2 regions of the Streptomyces sp. NPDC045695 genome follow, and region 2 is predicted to be linked to the other one. Evidence: predicted binding sites of a transcription regulator. Region 2 holds the regulator's gene; the other holds the start of a gene.

Region 1 (7,106 bases), on a different contig from region 2:
CGCTCACCGCCCCGGCGGCGCCGAAGCACAAGCCCCAGATCACGACCCGCGACGGCTTCGAGGTGGAGGACCAGGAGGAGTACCCGCCGGTCTTCACCACCATCCCCACGGAGGACAAGGTCGTCTTCCTGACGATCGACGACGGGTCCGAGAAGGATCCCGAGTTCCTGAGGATGATGCGGGAACTGAAGATCCCGTACACGGCCTTCCTCAGCGACTACCTCGTCAAGGACAACTACCAGTACTTCAAGGACATGCAGGCCGCGGGCGTCACGCTGAACAACCACACGCTCAACCACCGCTACATGCCGGGCCTTTCGTACGAGAAGCAGCGCCAGGAGATCTGCGGCCAGCAGGACACCATCCAGAAGCAGTTCGGCAAGCGGCCGACCCTCTTCCGGCCGCCGTACGGCAACTACAACCAGGACACGCTGCGCGCGGCGAAGTCCTGCGGGATCAAGGCGGTTCCGCTGTGGAACGCCGAGGCGTTCACGAACCGGATGGACTACCGGGAGTGGGACCGCGATCTGCACCCCGGTGACATCATCCTCACGCACTTCCGCGGCAAGGAGGACTGGAAGGGCACGATGCCTGACATGATCCGTCATGTCATGAAGACCGTCACGGACAAGGGGTATGCCGTGGCTCGCCTGGAGGACTATCTGTGAAGTGCGCGCGCCGGTTGGTAGCCGGAACGCTGGCGGCCGGCGTGCTCGCGCTGTCCCTGACGGGGTGCGGGGACAGTGTGGAGCCCATCGAGCGACTGGGCCGCAAGGCGTCCCAGGAACCCTCGGGGGCCAAGGACCCGAAGGATTCCAAGGATCCGAAGGGCGCCGCCACGCCGTCGGCGCCCGCGACGTCGCCGGGGGCCGGCTCCGCCTCCGACGAGGCGTACAGGAAGTGGGGCCTGACGGCCCCCCTCGCGTACGCGCCCAAGCCCGCCCAGAAGCCGCAGATACCGAAGGCGGCCCCGGGCAAGGTGCCGGTGATAGACCGAATACCCGTCCCGCCGCAGGACAAGGTCGTCTTCCTGACCTTCGACGACGGCGCGGAGAAGGACCCCGAGTTCCTGAAGATGGCGGCCGACCTGAAGCTGCCGATCAGCATGTTCCTGACGGACAGTGTGGCCTCGTCGGACTACGGGCACTTCGAGAAGCTCCGCGACAACGGCTCGGCGAGCACCGTGAACAACCACACGCTGACGCACCCGAACCTGCGGACCCTGTCCTACGAGGGGCAGAAGAAGGAGATATGCGGCCAGCAGGACCGCCTGGAGAAGCGCTTCGGCCAGCGCCCGCCGCTCTTCCGCCCGCCGTTCGGCAACTACAACGACGACACCCTCCGGGCAGCCTCGGAGTGCGGGGTCTCGTCCCTGGTCCTGTGGCGGGTCTCGATGCAGATCAACAACTTCCAGTACGCCCAGGGCTCCGCCCTCGCACCGGGCGACATCATCCTGGCCCACTTCCGCGGCCCGTCCGAGCTCAAGGGCTCGACGGAAACCCAGATGACGACCCGCATGCTCCAGCGCATCCAGGAACAGGGGTACCGGATAGGCCGCTTGGAGGACTACTTGTAAGGCGAGGCTCCCGCGACCGGAAGCCCCCCGACCGGAAGCCCCCCGACCCGAAGCCCCCCGACCGCCTCGCGGGTCTCCGCCTCGCGTTGGCGCTCCGCGCTGTCGCTGATGCGCAGGAGCAGGGCGATCATCACCCAGTTCGCCAGGAGCGAGGAGCCGCCCTTCGCCAGGAAGGGCAGGGCCTTGCCCGTCAGGGGGATCAGGCCGGTGACGCCGCCCGCGACCACGAAGACCTGGAGGGCCAGCGCCGAGGCCAGGCCCACCGCCAGCAGTTTGCCGAAGGGGTCGCGCGCGCCGAGCGCCATGCGCAGGCCCCGCTGCACGAGGAGCGCGTAGAGGATCAGGACGGCCATGACCCCGGCCAGGCCGAGCTCCTCGCCCACCGTGGTCAGGATGAAGTCGCTGCGCCCGGCGAAAGCGATCAGCTCGGGGTGGCCCAGGCCCAGGCCGGTGCCCGAGACGCCGCCCGTGCCGAAGCTGAACAGCGCCTGCGCCGACTGGTCCGAGGTGACCCCCGGCGGCCGCACCTCCCAGTAGTACGAGAGCGGGTTGAGCCACGCCGCCACGCGCGCCTTGACGTGCGGCTCCGTCGAGCCGACCACGAAGGCGCCCCCCGCGGCCATGAGCACGCCGCACACGATCCAGCTGGTGCGCTCGGTGGCCACGTACAGCATCACCACGAAGACGCCGAAGAAGATCAGTGACGTGCCGAGGTCGCGTTCGAAGACCAGCACCAGCATCGAGACGATCCACACGGTGACGATCGGGCCGAGCTGGCGCATCGGGGGCAGGCGCACGCCCAGGAACCTGCGGCCCGTCAGGGCCAGCGAGTCCCGGTGGACGACCAGGTATCCGGCGAAGAAGACCGCGATCATGATCTTCACGAACTCGCCGGGCTGGAGTGAGAAGCCGAAGAGTTTGATCCAGCGCTTGGCGCCGTAGGTGTCCGCGCCGAAGAAGGCCGGTGCGATCAGCAGCACCAGCGCGACGGCCATCGTGATGTAGATGAACCGTTGCAGCAGCCGGTGGTCGCGCAGCAGCGCCAGCACCAGGAGGCAGGCCGCGACCCCGACCACCGTCCACACCAGCTGTCCGGGGGCGTTCGCCTCCGAGTTGTAGCGCTCGATGTAGCCCTGGTCGAGACGGTGCAGGAGCACCAGCCCGAGCCCGGACAGCAGCATGGCGAGCGGGAAGATCAGCGGATCCGCGTGGGCGGCGAAGCGGCGCACGCCCAAGTGCCCGACCAGCGACAGCAGGGTCATGCTGACGGCGAAGCCCGCGAGGTTCGGCGGGAGCTCGTCGTTCATGGCGAGGCCGGCGCTGGCGTGGCCGAGGACGGCGATGGCGATGACGAAGGCCAGGAGCAGTGCCTCCGTGCGGCGTCGTGCGCCCGCCGACGTCAGCGGTTTCAGGCCGCGCACGGGATACCGGGTCCGATCTGCTCGGCTATCAGCCGCTTTATCTTCATATCATCTACGACGCCGACGCCCTCCCCGTGGTTCCTCCGGGGGACTATTTCGAACGTATGTACGTCGTTTTCGTCGGTTCACCGGCGCGATCCACGCAACGCCGACGGCGAGAATTGGCACTCCGCTTGACCGAGTGCTAATCGCCGGAATAGTGTCGCATCTGGCACTCGCCACTGGTGAGTGCCAACACAGCGACAGGCAGGTCCGGCACCCGCGACGACGGATCGACCTGGTCGCCACCTCAGACAGTTAACCCCGGATCTCCGAAGGGGGAGGTCGGATCGTGACGACCACCAGCTCCAAGGTTGCCATCAAGCCGCTCGAGGACCGCATTGTGGTCCAGCCGCTCGACGCCGAGCAGACCACGGCCTCTGGCCTGGTCATCCCGGACACCGCGAAGGAGAAGCCCCAGGAGGGCGTCGTCCTTGCGGTGGGCCCGGGCCGCTTCGAGGACGGCCAGCGTCTCCCGCTGGACGTCAACGTCGGCGACATCGTGCTGTACAGCAAGTACGGCGGCACCGAAGTGAAGTACAGCGGCGAGGAGTACCTCGTCCTCTCGGCCCGCGACGTGCTCGCGATCGTCGAGAAGTAAGTCACTTCTCCAGTTTTGCTTTGAGCTACGCCCCTGGTCACCCCTGCTGATGCCGGGCGGCGAGGGGCGTAGTTCGTTCTAGGCGGTCGCGGTGAGCGGCCGGGGATCGCAACGAGAGGGCTAACCGCTCCCATGCCGAAGATTCTTAAGTTTGACGAGGACGCCCGTCGCGCCCTCGAGCGCGGCGTCAACAAGCTTGCCGACACGGTCAAGGTGACGATCGGCCCCAAGGGCCGCAACGTCGTCATCGACAAGAAGTTCGGCGCGCCCACCATCACCAACGACGGTGTCACCATCGCCCGCGAGGTCGAGCTGGACGACCCGTACGAGAACCTGGGCGCGCAGCTCGTGAAGGAGGTGGCGACCAAGACCAACGACATCGCGGGTGACGGCACCACCACCGCCACCGTGCTGGCCCAGGCGCTGGTCCGCGAGGGTCTGCGCAACGTCGCCGCGGGCGCCTCCCCGGCCGCCCTGAAGAAGGGCATCGACGCCGCGGTCAAGGCCGTGTCCGAGGAGCTCCTCGCGACCGCCCGCCCGATCGAGGACAAGTCCGACATCGCCGCCGTGGCCGCGCTCTCCGCGCAGGACGCCCAGGTCGGCGAGCTCATCGCCGAGGCGATGGACAAGGTCGGCAAGGACGGTGTCATCACCGTCGAGGAGTCCAACGCCTTCGGCCTGGAGCTGGAGTTCACCGAGGGCATGGCCTTCGACAAGGGCTACCTCTCCCCGTACATGGTCTCCGACCAGGAGCGTATGGAGGCCGTCCTCGACGACCCGTACATCCTGATCAACCAGGGCAAGATCTCCTCGATCCAGGACCTCCTGCCCCTGCTGGAGAAGGTCATCCAGGCCGGCGGCTCCCGCCCGCTGCTGATCATCGCCGAGGACGTCGAGGGCGAGGCGCTCTCCACCCTCGTCGTCAACAAGATCCGCGGCACCTTCAACGCGGTCGCCGTCAAGGCCCCCGGCTTCGGTGACCGCCGCAAGGCGATGCTCCAGGACATGGCCACCCTCACCGGTGCCACCGTCATCGCCGAGGAGGTCGGCCTCAAGCTCGACCAGGCCGGTCTGGACGTACTGGGCTCCGCCCGCCGCGTGACGATCTCCAAGGACGACACCACCATCGTCGACGGTGGCGGCAACTCCGAGGACGTCGTGGGCCGCGTCAACCAGATCAAGGCCGAGATCGAGTCCACCGACTCGGACTGGGACCGCGAGAAGCTGCAGGAGCGCCTGGCGAAGCTCGCCGGCGGCGTCTGCGTCATCAAGGTCGGCGCCGCCACCGAGGTGGAGCTCAAGGAGAAGAAGCACCGCCTTGAGGACGCCATCTCGGCGACCCGCGCCGCGGTCGAGGAGGGCATCGTCTCCGGCGGTGGCTCCGCCCTCGTCCACGCCGTCAAGGTCCTGGAGGGCAACCTCGGCCTGTCGGGCGACGAGGCCACCGGTGTCGCGGTCGTGCGCCGCGCCGCCGTCGAGCCGCTGCGCTGGATCGCCGAGAACGCCGGTCTCGAGGGTTACGTCATCACCTCGAAGGTCGCCGAGCTCGACAAGGGCCAGGGCTTCAACGCCGCCACCGGCGAGTACGGCGACCTGGTCAAGGCCGGCGTCATCGACCCGGTGAAGGTCACCCGCTCCGCGCTGGAGAACGCCGCTTCCATCGCCTCCCTGCTGCTCACGACCGAGACCCTGGTCGTCGAGAAGCCGGCGGACGAAGAGGGCGACGCCGGTCACGGCCACGGTGGCCACGGCCACAGCCACTGACACCCCGGCTGACGCTGTAGCCGTTACACGAGAGGCCCCCGACCCGCCGTTCCCACGGCGGGGCGGGGGCCTTCCCGTTGCTCCCGTTCAGGGCCGGGGGCTCATGAACCCATCGACTTCATCGGGTCCATCCCCAGCTGGCGCATCATGCCCATGATGTCGTAGTGCCACCAGCCCTCGGCGATCATGCCGTCCCGGCAGCGGAAGGTCGTCGAGCCGGTGGCGCTGACCTTCTTGCCGGTCGGCGCGAGGCCCATGAACTCACCCGTGTGCGTCGCGTTCCAGGTCCACAGGGTGGTGACGAAGTCGCCTTCGGCGATCTGCTGGTCCTTGGTGAAGGACATGTCCCCGAAGGAGGACCGCCACATGGTGAGGTCCGCCATGATGGCGTCGCGCCCCTGGGCGTTGGGGTCGGCCTGGAAGATGTCGTGGTCGATGTAGTCGGAGGCGAAGATCTCCTCCGCGAGGGCGCGGTCTCCGGTGATGGCCAACTCGTCGAACATGCGGTCCACGAGCATCTTGTTGAGGTTCTCGTCACGGACCACGTCGAGGTTGGTGAAGGTCGGCATCCCCTCGCAGAGCGCCATCATCTCCTGGAACATCCTGTCGGTCTCCGGCAGCTGAGAGTTCTTCATGGCGTCTTCGTACGAGGGGAATTCGACCACGTCCACGAAGTGGTTCTCGGCCTCGCGGTCCCTGCCCACGATGCTGTGGGTGACGGTCCGCCTGCCCTGGCTCTGCGAGACGTACCGGTCGAGCAGCTGGTTGAGGTCGTCCTGCCGACTGGTCTTGTAATCGATGATCTGTACGAATGTCATGGCGTCTCCCGGGCTGGATGGGACACGTCTATTTTAGTGAGATATCACCCATTTGGCGGGTCGGGTGCGCGGGAGGAGGGGCGCAGTACTACTGCGGCCCGTACTTGCGGCCGGTACGCGAGGTCATCCCGCCCAGCAGCGCGCGCGGCGTCAGCTTCACCACGCCCACCAGCGCCTTGTACCGCGGGTCCGGGACCGACACGGTCTTGCCGCGGGCCAGATCGGCCAGGGCTGCGGCCACCAGCTTGTCGGCGTCCAGCCACAGCCAGCCCGGGATGTTGTCCGTGCCCATGCCGGCGCGCTCGTGGAACTCCGTGCGCACGAAGCCGGGGCACAGTGCCATCAGCCGCACCCCGGATCCGGACAGGTCCCGCGCCGCACCCTGGGTGAACTGCACGACCCAGGCCTTGCTCGCCCCGTACGTACCGCGGGGCACGAAGGCGGCCACCGAGGCGACGTTGATGACGCCGCCCCGGCCGCGCGTGCGCATCGACCCGGTGGCCGCCGAGGTCAGCCGCAGCACCGCCTCGATGTGCACCTTCAGCATGGTCAGCTCGTCGGCCATGGGGACTTCGAGGTAGCGGCCCTTGTTGCCGAAGCCCGCGTTGTTGACCAGCAGGTCGACCGGGTGGGTGCGGTCGCCGAGGCGCTGCTCGACCGCCGCGATGCCCTCCTCCGTGGAGAGGTCGGCGGCGAGTACGTCGGCCTCGATGCCGTGCCGGTCGTGCAGCTCGGTGGCCTGTTCGCCGAGCCGCTTGGTGTCGCGCGCCACCAGCACCAGGTTGTGCCCCTGGGCGGCCAGCCGCCGGGCGAATGCGGCGCCGATGCCCGCCGTGGATCCCGTAATCAACGCAGTCGTCATAGGCGCAACCTAGACGAGTGAGATA
Region 2 (7,106 bases):
GGCCGTGCTGACCCTGCGCGGGCGGCTGCTGGCCGACGCGGTGGTCCGGGACCTGGTCGACTGACCAGATCCCGAGGGGAGGGTCAGCCCGGGTAGTTCTCCCGCCAGGGCTGGTAGTACGGGTTGTCCTGGCACTCGTTCATGATCTCGACCTTGCGCACCTTGTCGACCGGGCAGACCGCGACGATGAAGGAACGGTCGATGCCACCGGGGAAGGCGACCTCCACCTGGGAGGCCCACTTGTGGGTGTCGCCGATGGTCTGGTTGACGTCCACCCCGCCGGGGGCGTCGATGTAGTAGTTCCAGCCGCTCTTCCACCACGTCTTGTACAGGTCGTGGTCGTAGGTCGTGGAGACGTACGGGGAGGGCTGGTTGACCAGTACGTACTGCTCGATGTCGTACTGCCCGGTGAGCGTGTCCTTCGGGTGGAAGCCCTCCTCGAAGACGGTCGACGGCGGACGGCTGTCGGCCCGGTAGAGCTGGTTGCAGTTGGTGCGCCAGGCGGGGGCCGGGGTGATGCGGTCCAGGTCGGCCCGCTGGTCGGCGGCGGCGAAGAGGTGGTCCTCGACGAGCGGGCAGGAGTTCGCCGGAGCGGCGTGCGGGGCGGCCGCGGGGGCCGCGTTGGCGGAGGCGGACGGGAGGAGCGCGGCGGCGAGCGCGGCGGCGACGGCGAAGCGCCGCCACAAGGCAGAGGTGATCATGATCAGCACCCTTGCCCCGCGTGGTCGGCAGTACACGCACTGTCACCCGAAGGTGAGTGTGTGCCGGCCCTGCCTTGACGCCCCGCCCCACCAGACTTTCCCTAGGGAGCCGTCACGAAGTCGATGAGCTCCTCGACACGGCCCAGCAGGGTCGGCTCCAGATCGCGGTACGAGGTCACCCGGGACAGGATGTGCTGCCAGGCGGCCCCGGTGTTCTGCGGCCAGCCCAGGGCCCGGCAGACGCCCGTCTTCCAGTCCTGGCCGCGCGGGACCACCGGCCATGCCGCGATCCCCAGCGCGGACGGCTTCACGGCCTGCCAGACGTCCACGTACGGGTGGCCCACGACCAGCACGTCCGGCGAGGTCACCGACGCCGCGATGCGGGACTCCTTCGAGCCCGGCACCAAGTGGTCCACCAGGACCCCCAGGCGGGCGTCGGGGGCCGGGGCGAACTCCGCCACGACGGCCGGGAGGTCGTCGACGCCCTCCAGGTACTCCACCACGACGCCCTCGATGCGCAGATCGTCACCCCAGACCCGCTCCACGAGCTCCGCGTCGTGCCGGCCCTCGACGTAGATCCGGCCCGCCCGGGCCACCCGGGCCCGCGCGCCCGGCACGGCGATCGACCCGGACGCCGTACGGGAGGGCGCGGACGGGCCCCGGGAGGGGCGGACCAGGGTGACGACGGCGCCCTCCAGCAGGAAACCCCGCGGCTCCATCGGGAACACCCGCCGTTTGCCGAAGCGGTCCTCCAGGGTCACCGTCCCCGCCTCGCAGGCCACCACCGCGCCGCAGAAGTCCGTACCCGCCACCTCGACCACCAGGTCGGGTTCGGCCGGCACCTGCGGCACGGCCGCGGGTCGCTTCCACTGCGGGGTCAGGTCGGGGGAGTACTCGCGCATCCGGCCGACACTAGGAGAGCCGCGGGCGTCATGCCCCCGACACGCCGAAACGGGCGGCCAGTGTGGCGCGTTGCGCACGCACGAAGTCCGCCCCGACCACCGCACCGTGACCCGGCACGTACAGCGCGTCGTCCCCGCCCAGCGACAGCAGCCGGTCCAGGGCGGCGGGCCACTGCCCGGGCACCGCGTCCGGGCCCGCCAAGGGCTCGCCCGACTCCTCCACCAGGTCCCCGCAGAACACCACCTCGCGCTGGCCCGGCACGAAGACCGCCAGGTCGTGACCGGTGTGCCCGGGCCCCACATTGGCCAGCAGCACCTGCACCCCGCCCAGCTCCAGCGTCCACTCGCCCGACACCGGATGCCCGGGCGCCACCAGCAGGTCCACCGCCTCGGCGGCCTCCGCCGGCGCCAGCCCGTGGCGCACCGCGTCCGCTCGCAGCTCGTCGCGGCCGGACGACAGCAGCGCGGCCAGTCCGACCGCCCCGAACACCTCGGCCCCGGAGAAGGCCGCCGCGCCCAGGACGTGATCGAAATGACCGTGCGTGAATGCGATATGGGTCACGCGCCGACCCGTCAGGCGCTCGGCCTCGGCCCGCACCTGCGCGCCCTCCCGCACGCACGAACCGGGATCCACGAGGAGCACCGAATCGTCCCCCACCACCAGTCCCACCGTGCAGTCCCACACCGGGAGCCGTCGCCGGCCGGCCCGTCCGGTCAGCCGTTCCCAGCCCGCCTCTTCCCAATGCACGTCCATACGGCGACGCTACCTGGCGGGCCTCCCTTGCCAGGGGCTCACCGCCCGGCCGTACACTGAGCGGGGGATGTCTGGCACTCGAACGCCCAGAGTGCCAACGACCACGGCAGTAACGACCACGGCCGTACACGGCAACGGACCACAGCTGGAGGTGTGCGCATGCTCAGCGAACGCAGACTCGAAGTGCTGCGCGCCATCGTCCAGGACTACGTCGGGACGGAGGAGCCGGTCGGCTCCAAGGCGCTCACCGAGCGGCACCGGCTCGGAGTCTCGCCCGCCACCGTGCGCAACGACATGGCCGTGCTGGAGGAGGAGGGCTACATCGCCCAGCCCCACACCAGCGCCGGCCGGATCCCCACCGACAAGGGCTACCGCCTCTTCGTCGACCGGCTGGCGGGGGTCAAGCCGCTGTCGACGCCCGAGCGGCGGGCCATCCAGAACTTTCTCGACGGCGCGGTCGACCTCGACGACGTCGTCGGGCGTACGGTGCGGCTGCTCGCGCAGCTCACCCGTCAGGTCGCGGTCGTCCAGTACCCCAGCCTGACCCGGTCGACCGTCCGGCACGTGGAGCTGCTCTCGCTGGCTCCCGCGCGCCTGATGCTCGTACTGATCACGGACACCGGCCGCGTCGAACAGCGGCTGATCGACTGCGCGAGCCCCTTCAGCGAGACCTCGCTGGCCGACCTGCGCGCCCGGCTCAACAGCCGCGTCGTCGGCCGGCGCTTCACCGATGTGCCCCCACTCGTCCAGGACCTCCCCGAATCCTTCGAGGCCGAGGACCGCGGCACCGTCTCCACGGTGCTGTCGACCCTCCTCGAAACCCTGGTCGAGGAAGCGGAGGAGCGGCTGATGATCGGCGGTACCGCCAATCTCACCCGCTTCGGACACGATTTTCCCCTGACGATCAGGCCGGTGCTCGAAGCGCTGGAGGAGCAGGTCGTGCTCCTCAAGCTGCTGGGCGAGGCCAACGAGTCGGGAATGGCCGTACGGATCGGGCATGAGAACGCCTACGAGGGACTGAACTCCACGTCGGTCGTCTCGGTCGGTTACGGTTCGGGCGGCGAAACAGTCGCCAAACTCGGCGTGGTCGGACCGACCCGCATGGACTACCCCGGAACGATGGGAGCGGTACGCGCAGTGGCACGTTACGTCGGACAGATCCTGGCGGAGTCGTAAGTGGCCACGGACTACTACGCCGTTCTCGGCGTGCGCCGCGACGCATCGCAGGACGAGATCAAGAAGGCCTTCCGGCGCCTCGCGCGTGAACTCCACCCGGATGTGAATCCGGACCCGAAGACGCAGGAGCGCTTCAAGGAGATCAACGCGGCCTACGAGGTGCTCTCGGACGCCCAGAAGAAGCAGGTCTACGACCTCGGCGGCGACCCGCTGTCCGCCTCCGGCGGTGGCGGCGGCGCGGGCGGTTTCGGGGCGGGTGGCTTCGGCAACTTCTCCGACATCATGGACGCCTTCTTCGGCCAGTCCTCGCAGCGCGGCCCGCGCTCGCGGACCCGGCGCGGCCAGGACGCCATGATCCGCCTCGACCTGGAACTGGACGAGGCGGCCTTCGGGACCACCAAGGACATCCAGGTCGACACGGCCATCGTCTGCACCACCTGCTCCGGCGAGGGCGCGGCCCCCGGTACCTCGGCGCAGACCTGCGACATGTGCCGCGGCCGCGGCGAGGTCTCGCAGGTCACCCGGTCCTTCCTGGGCCAGGTCATGACCTCGCGCCCCTGCCCGCAGTGCCAGGGCTTCGGCACCGTGGTCCCGACCCCGTGCCCCGAGTGCGCGGGCGACGGCCGGGTCCGCTCCCGCCGCAGCCTCACGGTCAAGATCCCGGCCGGTGTCGAGAACGGCACCCGCATCCAGCTCGCGGGTGAGGGCGAGGTCGGCCCCGGCGGCGGCCCCGCCGGCGACCTGTACGTGGAGATCCACGAGCTGCCGCACCCGACGTTCCAGCGGCGCGGGGACGACCTGCACTGCACGGTGACCATCCCGATGACGGCGGCCGCGTTGGGCACCAAGTGCCCGCTGGAGACGCTGGACGGGCTGGAGGAGATCGACATCCGGCCCGGCACCCAGTCCGGCCAGGCGATCCCGCTGCACGGGCGCGGCGTGACCCACCTGCGCGGGGGCGGGCGCGGTGACCTGATCGTCCACGTCGAGGTCACCACCCCGAGCAAGCTGGACGCCCAGCAGGAGGACCTGCTGCGCCAGCTGGCGAAGCTCCGCGGCGAGGAGCGGCCCACCGGCCAGTTCGCGCCGGGTCAGCAGGGGCTGTTCAGCCGCCTGAAGGACGCGTTCAACGGCCGCTGACCGGCCCTTGAGCACCGCCACGAGCCCGGCCCGGGGATTCCCCGGGCCGGGCTCGCCGCATCGGGCCGGAGCCGGCCGGATGCGGACCGGACGAGGACCGGACGAGGACCGGACGAGGACCGGAGGGCGGTCGTCCGTCACCTCGGGAAGCGGACTATGCCAGGCGAATGCCGTGATTCGGCCCGCTGAGCGGGACATGGCACGATGCAGTCCATGTCCATGTCCACGGCACCGAACGGTCTCTCCCCCCACCCGATCGTGCAGGCTCCCATGGCGGGCGGCGGCTCGGGACCGCAGCTGGCCGCGGCCGTGTGCGAGGCGGGCGGACTGGGCTTCCTGGCCGGTGGCTACAAGACCGCCGACGGGATGTACCAGGAGATCAAGCAGCTGCGGGCGCTGACCCGGCGCCGCTTCGGCGTCAACCTCTTCATGCCGCAGACCGGTTACGTGGACCCGGCCGCCGTCGAGGCGTACCGCGGGCAGCTGGCGGGGGAGGCGAGCTGGTACGGGATCTCCCTCGCCGACGAGGAGATCATCGGCACCAGCGACGACGGCTACGACGCCAAGCTCGCCATCCTCCTCGAAGACCCGGTCCCGGTCGTCTCCTTCACCTTCGGCTGTCCCCCCTCCGCGACCCTCGCCGCCCTGCGCAAGGCCGGTACGTACACGGTCGTCACGGTGACCTCCGACGACGAGGCCCGTACCGCCCAGCAGGCGGGCGCCGACGCCGTCTGCGTCCAGGGCGTCGAGGCCGGCGGCCACCAGGGCACCCACCGGGACGACCCGCAGGCGGACGGCACGGCCGCCGTGGGGCTCCTCGCGCTGGTGGCGCAGGTACGGGAGGCCGTGGCCCTCCCGATCATCGCCGCGGGCGGCCTGATGCGGGGCGCGCAGATCGCGGCGCTGCTGGCGGCCGGTGCGGAGGCGGCGCAGCTCGGGACGGCCTTCCTGGCCTGCCCGGAGTCGGGCGCCGCCCCGGAGCACAAGAAGGCGCTGACGGATCCGCTGTTCGTCCGCACCGAGCTGACCCGGGCCTTCTCCGGACGGCCGGGGCGGGGGCTGGTGAACCGCTTCATGCGCGAGCACGGGCCGTACGCCCCGGCCGCGTACCCACAGGTCCACCACCTGACCTCGGGGCTGCGCAAGGCGGCCGCCGCGGCCGGGGACGCGCAGGGCATGGCCCTGTGGGCGGGCCAGGGCCACCGGCTGGCGCGGGCGCTGCCGGCCGGGGAGCTGGTGGAGGTGCTGGCGGCCGAACTGGCCGAGGCACAGAGCACGTTGAAGACCAGACAGATGAGGAGTGCGTCATGACGGCCCCGGTGTTCGTGGTCGAGGAGGTCCCGGCGGGACCGGAGTTCGTCCTGGACGGTCCGGAGGGCCGGCACGCGGTGTCCGTGAAACGGCTGAACCCGGGCGAGGCGGTGGTCCTCACGGACGGTCGCGGCGGCTGGGCCGAGGCCGTCGTCAAGGCCGCGGAGGGCAAGGACCGGCTCGTCGTGGCCGTCTCCTCGGCCGGACAGGAACCGGAGCCGCCGGTCCGCATCACGGTGGTCCAGGCCCTGCCCAAGGGGGACCGGGGCGAGCTGGCCGTCGAGACGATGACCGAGACGGGCGTGGACGCGATCGTGCCCTGGCAGGCGTCGCGCTGCATCACGCAGTGGCGCGGCGACCGGGGTGCCAAGTCCCTGGCGAAGTGGCGGGCCACGGCCCGGGAGGCGGGCAAGCAGTCCCGCCGGGTGCGTTTTCCGGAGGTGGCCGAGGCTATGTCCACCAAGCAGGTGGCGGCGCTGCTGGCCGGCGCCGACCTGGCGATGGTGCTCCACGAGGACCGCGACACCCCCTCCGGGGCCCTGGCCACGGCCGAGCTCCCGCAGAGCGGCTCCGTGGTGCTCGTGGTCGGTCCGGAGGGCGGGGTCTCCCCGGAGGAACTGGCCGTCTTCGCCGAGGCGGGCGCCCGCCCCTACCGCCTGGGCCGCTCCGTCCTGCGCACCTCCACGGCCGGAACGGCCGCCACCGCCGTGCTCCTGGCCCGCACGGGCCGCTGGTCCTGACCCGCTGGGTCTGAAGGGGACGCCCGCGGCAGCGCCCCGCTGGATACGATGCCCGAACCGATCAACGTCACGGAAGGCGAAGCAATGGCCGGGGAACCGCAGGCCGACTGCCTGTTCTGCAAGATCGTCGAGGGGCACGTCCCCGCGGACGTGGTCCGGGAGAGCGAGACCACGATCGCCTTCCGGGACATCAACCCGCAGGCGCCCACGCACGTGCTCGTCATCCCCAAGGCGCACTACCCCGACGCGGCCTCCCTGGCCGCCGCCGAGCCGGGCGTCGTCGCCGACATACTGACCGAGGCCGGGCGGATCGCCGCCGACGAGAAGATCGACGACCACGGCTACCGGGTCATCTTCAACACCGGCGCCGGCGCCGGCCAGA

The links. The regulator HrcA, encoded in region 2, represses chaperone genes, less so after heat shock. The targets are predictions, from matches to a motif close to TTNGCACTCNGNNNNNCNGAGTGCNAA.
Region 1: the regulator HrcA is predicted to act here: its motif matches at 3,159-3,185, upstream of groES (co-chaperone GroES).

What each region holds. Positions count from the first base shown of each region.
Region 1 covers NZ_JBWKJU010000002.1:448,418-455,523, reverse strand. Annotated here, with positions in the region: gene AC07DU_RS05175 (polysaccharide deacetylase family protein) at 1-668, shown strand, start outside; gene AC07DU_RS05170 (polysaccharide deacetylase family protein) at 665-1,576, shown strand; gene AC07DU_RS05165 (FtsW/RodA/SpoVE family cell cycle protein) at 1,567-2,997, opposite strand; gene groES (co-chaperone GroES) at 3,329-3,637, shown strand; gene groL (chaperonin GroEL) at 3,770-5,401, shown strand; gene AC07DU_RS05150 (ester cyclase) at 5,503-6,219, opposite strand; gene AC07DU_RS05145 (SDR family NAD(P)-dependent oxidoreductase) at 6,308-7,081, opposite strand.
Region 2 covers NZ_JBWKJU010000008.1:302,934-310,039, forward strand. Annotated here, with positions in the region: gene hemW (radical SAM family heme chaperone HemW) at 1-64, shown strand, start outside; gene AC07DU_RS17400 (ADP-ribosyltransferase) at 84-701, opposite strand; gene AC07DU_RS17405 (DUF3097 domain-containing protein) at 803-1,603, opposite strand; gene AC07DU_RS17410 (MBL fold metallo-hydrolase) at 1,632-2,357, opposite strand; gene hrcA (heat-inducible transcriptional repressor HrcA) at 2,517-3,533, shown strand; gene dnaJ (molecular chaperone DnaJ) at 3,534-4,673, shown strand; gene AC07DU_RS17425 (nitronate monooxygenase) at 4,893-5,984, shown strand; gene AC07DU_RS17430 (16S rRNA (uracil(1498)-N(3))-methyltransferase) at 5,981-6,724, shown strand; gene AC07DU_RS17435 (histidine triad nucleotide-binding protein) at 6,809-7,106, shown strand, end outside.